2 regions of the Candidatus Clostridium stratigraminis genome follow, and region 1 is predicted to be linked to the other one. Evidence: predicted binding sites of a transcription regulator. Region 1 holds the regulator's gene; the other holds the start of a gene.
The links. The regulator NrdR, encoded in region 1, represses ribonucleotide reductase genes. The targets are predictions, from matches to a motif close to CACNANATNTNGTG.
Positions count from the first base shown of each region.

Region 2: the regulator NrdR is predicted to act here: its motif matches at 2,359-2,372, upstream of ACJDUG_RS06265 (vitamin B12-dependent ribonucleotide reductase).

Region 1 is NZ_JBJHZZ010000004.1:147,533-152,266, reverse strand. Features, by position in the region: gene sigE (RNA polymerase sporulation sigma factor SigE) at 1-495, shown strand, start outside; gene sigG (RNA polymerase sporulation sigma factor SigG) at 570-1,343, shown strand; gene ACJDUG_RS08825 (YlmC/YmxH family sporulation protein) at 1,532-1,795, shown strand; gene nrdR (transcriptional regulator NrdR) at 1,858-2,316, shown strand; gene pgeF (peptidoglycan editing factor PgeF) at 2,451-3,161, shown strand; gene ACJDUG_RS08810 (response regulator transcription factor) at 3,334-4,029, shown strand; gene pnpS (two-component system histidine kinase PnpS) at 4,031-4,734, shown strand, end outside.
Region 2 is NZ_JBJHZZ010000002.1:410,219-414,952, forward strand. Features, by position in the region: gene ACJDUG_RS06265 (vitamin B12-dependent ribonucleotide reductase) at 1-2,303, opposite strand, end outside; gene ACJDUG_RS06270 (DUF350 domain-containing protein) at 2,621-2,827, shown strand; gene ACJDUG_RS06275 (CidA/LrgA family protein) at 2,959-3,321, shown strand; gene ACJDUG_RS06280 (LrgB family protein) at 3,305-4,012, shown strand; gene ACJDUG_RS06285 (GAF domain-containing protein) at 4,160-4,657, shown strand.

The DNA.
Region 1 (4,734 bases):
AAATTTGAAAATACTGGGGTTAATGTTGAAGACTTAATTTCTGTTGGAACTATTGGGCTTATTAAAGCTGTAAATACCTTCGATCCAACTAAGAAAATTAAATTAGCCACCTATGGTTCACGATGTATAGAGAATGAGATACTTATGTATTTAAGAAGAAATAGCAAGGTTAAGGCTGAAATTTCTTTTTATGAACCATTAAATATTGATTGGGATGGAAATGAATTATTACTTTCAGATATATTAGGCACAGATAACGATTCAGTATATAATTTAATAGAAGATGAAGTTGATAAGCAGCTATTATTTGTAGCAATGAAAAAGTTAAATATAAGAGAAAAAGAAATAGTAGAATTAAGATTTGGCTTAAACGGAGAAACTGAGAAAACTCAAAAGGAAGTAGCTGATTTGCTTGGTATTTCACAATCTTATATATCTAGACTTGAAAAGAGAATTATAAAAAGATTAAAAAAAGAAATTAGTAAAATGGTATAAGCTTATCCAAGTATAAAAATTGCCTCTAAGGGAAATAATTAAAATGTTAGAATTCTAAAGGGGCTGATGACAGGATGATGATTAACAAAGTAGAAATTTGCGGTGTTAATACTGCCAAACTTCCAATTTTAAAGGAACCTGAAATGCGACAGTTACTACACAAAATGAAAGATGGAGATGAGCCTTCTAGAGAAAAATTTATAAAAGGTAACTTAAGATTAGTCCTAAGTGTCATACAAAGATTTAATAATCGCGGTGAAAATGTAGATGATTTATTTCAAGTAGGATGTATTGGATTAATAAAAGCTATTGATAATTTTGACCTTTCTCAAAATGTAAAATTTTCTACATATGCAGTTCCGATGATAATAGGAGAGATCAGACGTTATTTAAGAGATAATAACTCTATAAGGGTAAGCAGATCATTAAGAGACATAGCATATAGGGCTCTACAGGTTAGAGATAAGCTTATTACTGAAAATAATAAAGAACCTACTATTTCTCAAATAGCAAAAGAACTACAGGTTCCTAGAGAAGAAGTTGTTTTTGCATTAGATGCAATACAAGATCCAGTTTCACTATTTGAACCAATTTACCACGATGGCGGAGATGCGATTTATGTTATGGATCAAATAAGTGATAATAAAAACTTAGATGACAGTTGGCTTGAAAATATATCTATAAAGGAAGCTATGAAAAAATTAAACGATAGAGAAAAACTTATTCTTAATTTAAGATTCTTTGACGGCCGTACCCAAATGGAAGTAGCAGATGAAATAGGTATTTCTCAAGCACAAGTATCCAGGTTAGAAAAAACTGCATTAAGACATATGAGAAAGTATGTTTAAGAGCCTTAGGGCTCTTTTTTTATATGTATTTTAGGCAAGGCATAATTAAAGGAAAAAGAATTTTAGTATAAAGATCTTTATTTATTAAACATATAATTTAGTAATACTTCATATAATTTATAGATTTAGTTTAGACAAAGTAAAAATTTAATCTAGGACAACCTTTAATATAAAATAGGAGGATGCGTATGGAAGTTTCGATGTACTCTATAGTAAATTTAAGGAATATGGAAGTTATAGAAATAACCTCAGGGGCAAAACTAGGATTCATAAAGGATCTTAAAGTTGATTGCAGTGAGTTTAAAATTTTATCACTGCTTCTGCCTAATCAAAAGATATCGTGGTTTAGTAAAAATGATCTAATAGAAATACCTTGGGAAAAGGTTTTAAAGGTTGGAGTTGATGTTATATTAGTGGAAGCTTCAGATATAGTAATAAATAACAAAGAGTAGAAATTTTTCTTTAAACATTGTATAATTGACTTAACTGGCGATAAATAAAGGGTGTGAAAAAGTTGAAGTGTCCTTATTGTGGATTTGAAGAAAGTAAAGTAGTGGATTCCAGGTCCACTGAAGATGAATCAGCTATAAGAAGAAGAAGAGAATGTTTGAAATGTAATAAAAGATACACTACTTATGAGAAAATAGAGGATATTCCTATCCTTGTCATTAAGAAAGACTTAAGCAGAGATTATTTTGATAAATCCAAAATCGTTAATGGTATATTAAAGGCTTGCCAAAAAAGGCCTATATCCAGGAGTCAAATTGAAGCTATTGCAGATGATATTGAAAAACAGCTAAGCAACCAAATGCTTACAGAGGTAAAGTCCTCATTTATAGGTGAAATGATTATGGAAAGGCTTAAGGCAGTTGATGAAGTAGCCTATGTTAGATTTGCCTCGGTTTATAGACAATTTAAAGATATAAATACCTTTATGCAGGAAATCAAAAACTTGATGACAAGTAAAGAATAAATTTGAGACCAAGTTTCCTTATACATATAATTGTAGAAGGAACTTGGCCTTTTATGTTAATTCATGGTTAATATTTTTAATTTTATATTTATTTAATATAATTAAATGTTACAATTAAGTTGAGGTGAATAATTTTGGAGAAATATGAACTAAATAATTATGAATTTATTAAATATACCTATGGTAATGCAAATTTTATTTTCTCGACCTCTAAGAATAATTTGAATTTTAATGTTAATTTAGAGGAAGGCAAGTCTAATTTGATGATGCTAAAGCCTTTATTTAACTTAAATGAAATTAGTTATTTAAAACAAATTCACAGTAACCTTGTTTACAATTATGACGGAGAAATTCATCAAGGCGATGGGATTATAACAAATAGAAGAAATATTGGTATTGGAGTATTTACAGCAGATTGCGTACCAGTATTAATTTACGATAATGTTAATGAAGTGATAGCTGCAGTTCACAGCGGGTGGAAGGGAACCTTAAATGAAATTTGTTCTAATGCATTATCTAAGCTAAAGTCAGAATATGGCTCTAAAATGGAAAACCTTACAGCTGTTATTGGTCCTCATAATAGAGGCTGCTGCTATGAAATCGGCGAAGATTTAAAGTCACTATTTTCCGAAAAAGAATTATATAAGGATTTAGAAATAATAAAAGACAATAAGCTTAATCTTGAAAAATGTATTATTAGGCAGCTAGAGGCTAATGGAATGCAAAGTGAGAATATTATTACTACAAATGTTTGTACCTATTGTACAGGTGATTATAATATGTACTCATATAGAAAGCAAAAGGATGATTGTGGAAGAATGTTTTCATTTATTTATCTAACTTAAGTAAATTATATGGAGGTAAATGTCCTAAATGGACATTTACGAGGTAGAAGCCCTAAATGTGCTTCTACGGGTAGTCTAACCATGAATAATCGGCAAGCTAGACTAGCCAGTGTATCGAGCGGGAGCAAGTGAGCTTAATTGCTCAGTGTTCCGACTAAAAGGAGGAAAAGTTATGTCTGAATACAAAATTTTAGTGGTTGATGATGAAGAACATATTCAAGAGCTTCTTAAGTTCAACTTAGAAAGCAGCGGCTATAAGGTATACTGCTGCGGCAATGGGACAGAAGCATTAAAAATAGCAAGAAAGGAAAACCTAGATTTAATTCTACTAGACGTAATGCTTCCTGGAATTGATGGCTACGATGTCTGCAAGGAGGTGCGTAAAGACAACAGTATCTCAAATTTACCTATTATTATGATTACAGCTAAAAGTGAGGAACTTGACAAAATACTGGGTCTTGAGCTTGGTGCAGACGATTATTTAACAAAGCCCTTTTCAATTAGGGAGCTTCTTGCCAGGGTAAAGGCAGTGCTTAGAAGAACAACTATAATGCCGCTTGATAAGTCCTTTAGATTTGACAATATAATAGTAGACTTTGAAAAACATGAGGTTATAAAGGATGAAAACAGGGTGGATTTAACACTTAAAGAATTCGAAGTTTTGGAAATTTTAATTAAGAATAAGGGACGTGTAATTACTAGAGACTTTCTCTTAGATAAGGTTTGGGGCTATGAATATATTGGTGAAACAAGAACAGTTGATGTTCATATCAGGCATCTAAGGCAAAAAATTGAAGAAGACGATAAGAGCCCGAGATATATTGAAACCATTCGTGGAGTAGGATATAGATTTAATTTTGGTGACTAGCATGAAGAAAAAACTTTTGAGTTCAACCTTAGGGGTGCTTTTTCTAAGTGTTGTCATTTTGACAACACTATTTATATTAATTATTAATCACCAATATATAGAAACTATTAAAGAAAATCTAGCACAAAATAATAATCTAGTAATTAATTTAATAAAAACAGATAACCTTAAAAATAGAGAGGATTTCTTTAAAAACAATTTACATGATTTTGATATTAGAGTTACATATATAAATAAAGAAGGCAATGTTATATTTGATTCAGAAGCTGATTCAGAAACTATGAATAATCATAATGATAGGCCGGAAATAAAAGATGCAAGGGCAAATGGGGTTGGCTATAGTGATAGGTACAGTGTTTCCGTACATAGGAAAATGATCTATGCGGCAACTAGCTTCGATGATGGTTATATAATTAGAAGCTCTATGCCTGTTGCATTAGTTTATGGCTTTGAGAATAAATATATTAGATATTATCTTATAACTATAGTGTTAGTGCTTATTCTTGCTGCTTTAGTATCTTCAAAACTATCTCATGGGATTTTAAAGCCTATTAAGGAGCTTCAAAACATCACCTCAAATGTAGCAAAGGGTGAGCTCCATAAGAGAGTTGTAATAAATTCAAGGGATGAGATAGGAGACTTAGGAAGAGCCTTTAATGATATGGCTGATAAGCTTCAATTTTCACTTAAAGATGTAACAGATAA
Region 2 (4,734 bases), on a different contig from region 1:
CCCAGTTCCCAGGAAGTGAGAACTACTTCTTTAAAGTCATCCACAGAAGCATTTTTTGGAAGATTTACTGTCTTTGAAACAGCTCCTGAAATAAGTGGAGTTATAGCCGCAACCATAGCTACATGTCCCATAGGCTTAATATATCTATCTCCACTACCACATTTATTCGCTGTATCAAATATAGCTAAATGCTCCTCTTTTAGATGTGGAGCTCCTTCGATTTTACCATCTAAAATTCTCTCATATTCATAGCTATTTTCAAATACTGTCTCTTTTCTCAGAACATAATCTAAAATTTCCTCAATCTCTTCGCTTGAGTAGTTTAAGTTTTCTAGGGATATTTTAAGGCATGGATTTACTACTGTCATATATCCGCCGCCTACAAGCTTTTTATATACAATGTGGCTAAAGAAAGGCTCAATAGAGGTGGCAGTACAATCCATAGCAAATGAAATTGTGCCTGTAGGAGCAATTACCGAAACCTGAGCATTCCTATAACCATATTTATTTCCATATACTAAAGCATTTTGCCATATATTTTTTAAAGAATCACTTAATGAAGTTAGCTCTAAGCTTTTCAACATTTCATGGTTAACTTTTACGGGATTATAATTTAAACCTTCATAGTCAGAAGCTTCAGCACCGGCTACCCTTGCATGATTCCTAATAACTCTTAGCATATATTCCTTATTAATATCATATTTTCTAAATGGGCCTGCCTTTTCTGCCATTAATGAAGAAACATAATAGGAATGACCAGTCATAATTCCTATTAATGATGAAGCTATTGCCCTGCTTTCTTCAGAATTATAAGGAAATCCAAGCACCATAAAAAGTGCAGCTAAGTTAGACAAACCTAAACCTGTAGTTCTAAACATGTAAGTTTTTCTAGCTATGTCTTCAGTAGGAAATTGCCCCCAATGAATGGAAGCTTCAAGTGCAAGCTGAATTAACCCTACAAAATGTATGTATCCTTGGGTATCAAAACTTTTTGTTTCATGATCATAGAACTTAAATATATTTATGGATGCCAAGTTACAGGAGGTATCATCTAAAAAAGCATATTCGCCGCAAGGATTTGTGGAATTTATTCTATTATGTTTTGCGTTATAAAGTCCATCTTCACCAGCAGGACAAGTATGCCAAGCGTTAAAAGTATCATCGAATTGTGGAGCTGGGTCTGCGCAATGCCATGCGGAATTATTAAATTTATCCCAAAGCTCTTTAACTTTAATATTCCTATTGACCTTAGTGTCCATTCTGCCTTTTAGCTCAATTTCTTCATCTGGATTTAAATTTAACTCCTTAACCTTTTTCATAAATTCATCAGAAAATCTTATTGAATTATTACTGTTTTGTCCTGAAACAGTTTCGTAAGCTTCTCCGTCAATATCCATATCATAGCCCATTTTACCTAAGGCTCTAACCTTATCTTCTTCCTTTGCCTTCCAAGTAATAAAATCCATAACCTCAGGGTGATCAACATCAAGACAAACCATTTTTGCTGCTCTTCTAGTAGTGCCGCCAGATTTAATTGCTCCAGCATTTCTATCAAGGCCTTTTAGAAAGCTCATTAGTCCTGAAGAAACTCCGCCACCAGAAAGTTTTTCACCTTTTGCTCTAAGGGTTGAAAAGTTTGTTCCGGTTCCAGAACCTCCTTTAAAAAGTTTTGTTTCTGTAACAAATTGTTCAGAAATAGAATGTGCACCTAGAAGCTTATCTTCAATAGATACAATAAAACATGCTGAAGCCTGTGTCCGAGAATATGTATCTTCACATTCAACAACCTTATTTAAGGATTCATTGTAGTAATAGTTTCCTTGTTTATTACCCTTAATACCATATGCTAGTGAAAGTCCTGTATTAAACCATTGTGGAGAATTTGGGGCATACATCTGATTTAAGAGTCCAAAGACCATTTCGTCATAAAAAATACTTTTTTCATCCTCAGTTTCAATAATGCCTTCATCTACAAGTGCCTCAGCCCAAAAACTAACAAGCCTGTCAGCTACCATTTTCATACTGTTTTCATAACCTAAACTATTAGGAACTCCAGCTCTTCTAAAATATTTTGATGCAATTATATTACATGCATTTTGTGAATAGTCTTCGGGGAATTCTAGATCCTTCATATCTATAATTACCTTCGAAGTTTTATAATCTTTTAAAAATACATCAACATTTTTCCAATTAAATAGATCATATACTGTTTTAGTGCTATCATTTTCTAATTCTTTGGTATACACTCTTTTAAGTATTGAATTTAAATGAATTGGTTTTTTATCCTTTGATGTGCTGTCCATAGCTCAACCCCCAATATATAAATTACCTATATGTAGTAGTAAAAATGTTTAAATATACCATATATAGTGTCACTCTAATATTATAATTTATTTTATTATATAATTCAATAATATTATCGATATATATATTCTTATGATTATACCCTAGATAGTATATTTAAAATGAATGTAAAACTTTCTTCCAAGCTATATGATTCTATTTATAAGTTTTTTTAACAGCTCAATATTATTAAAATTATTAATAGCTTGAATAAATGGAAGGTTTATGAAATAATATTAACTATGAATACTGAAAAATAAATTTAGGGGGAATTTATATGGGAGTACTTAATAATTTAGGCTTAAGTGCACTATTTGGAATTTTAGGAATAGTAATAATGGCTATAGGATATATTATTTTCGACAAAATGATACCGCTTGACTTTAACAAAGAACTTGAAAAAAATAATGTAGCTGTGGCTATTGTCATAGCAGGTCTTTTAATCGGCATAGCAATAATAGTATCTAGAGTCGTTGCTGCATAGCAAAAATGGCTTCTACTTAAAAGGTAGAAGCTTTTTATTTTCTATATTTTATTGATTTTCTTACAATTAAGGATTTTCTTTTTTTTAGTGGTATGATAATTAGTATTACGAAATAAAGCGAGGATGAATTAATGAAACTCTTGAGACAATCTGCAATAATACTAGTTATGTGTTTATTGGGTGAGATGATTAATAAAATTTTTAATATACCTATTCCGGGAAATGTACTTGGGATGGTATTACTCTTAATTTTCCTTTTAACAGGAATAATTAAATTGACGCATATTGATAAAGTAAGTGATTTTTTACTGGATCATTTAGCTTTCTTCTTTGTACCTGCAGGTGTACAAATCCTAACAAGCCTTGATATACTAAGAGGAAACTTGATTTCAATTTTATTAATAATTTTTATTTCTACAGTAATAGTTTTGGTAGTAACAGGATTTACTGTACAAATTTTAATGGGAGGCTGCAGTAATGAAGGAAATAATTAGTACTCCCCTATTTGGCATTACCATTTCACTTATAGCTTATGAAATTGGAATTTATTTAAACAAGAAAACAAAATTAGCTGTCCTTAATCCTTTATTTGTAAGCCAAGCTCTAATAATATTGCTATTATTAACCGCTAATATAAAATTTGAAGATTACAATAAAGGAGGCCAGTTTATTTCCTTCTTCTTAGCACCAGCAACAGTAGTACTTGCAGTGCCGCTTTATAAAAAGATTAACGTGCTTAAATCAAACGCCCTGCCTATAATAGCAGGTATAACAATTGGCTCAACCTGTGGAATGCTATGTGTTATTTTTCTAGCAAAACTTTTTAATGTAAGCATTGCATTAAAGAGTTCTCTAGTGCCTAAATCAGTTACTACCCCAATAGGAGTTGCAATCTCCAGTCAGCTTAATGGCATACCATCTGTTACCGTTGCAGCAATTATAATTACAGGTATTTTTGGCGCAATAGCCGGGCCATTTATCTGTAAGATTTTCAAAATAAAAGATAAGGTTTCAATAGGAGTAGCAATTGGAACTGCCTCACACGCCCTAGGAACTACAAAGGCTGTAGAAATAGGTGAAACGGAAGGCGCTATGAGCAGTCTAGCTGTAGGAATTGCCGGACTTTTTACAGTTATAATAGCTCCCTTGTTAGTTAAGGTATTTGTTATGTTAAAATTATTTTAAACACTAAGCTCTCTTAATAATTGATACAGTTAATAGTTTATAAAAATTAAGAAAAGTATTTTTAAGCTAATTTAAATTTTATTGAATTCAGTTAAAATAAAGTGGTAAAATGAACTAAAATAAAATTATTTTGTATTGGAGGCAATTATGTTTAAATTAGATGTTTTAGATAAAATGAATACTGAACAAAAATATAAATATATGCTTATACTATTAGAAGGGCAATTAAGTTCAGAAAAGGACAACCTAGCTAACTTATGCAACGCTGGGGCAATTATTAAGGCTGTTATAGATAGATTGAATTGGGCTGGTTTTTATATTATGAGAAGTGATGAATTAATTCTTGGACCATTTCAAGGCCTTCCTGCTTGCAATAGGATTAAGCTAGGTAATGGAGTTTGCGGAACTGCCGCTTTAGAAAAAAAGGTACAAAGAATAAAAAATGTTCATGATTTTCCAGGGCATATAGCCTGTGACTCAGCCTCTAATTCTGAATTAGTAATTCCAATAATTAAAGATGAAGTTGTTTATGGCGTTTTAGACTTGGATAGTCCGGAACAAAATAGATTTAGCGAATTAGAAGAAAAATATTTAGTTTTATTTGTTGAAAAATTAAACCAGTATATAGACTGGAAAAGTGTATAAGAAGCTTAAAAGCTTCTTTTTTAATAAATAAATATATGATAAAAAAGTGAATTAATAACCCATTATGTGATTAAATG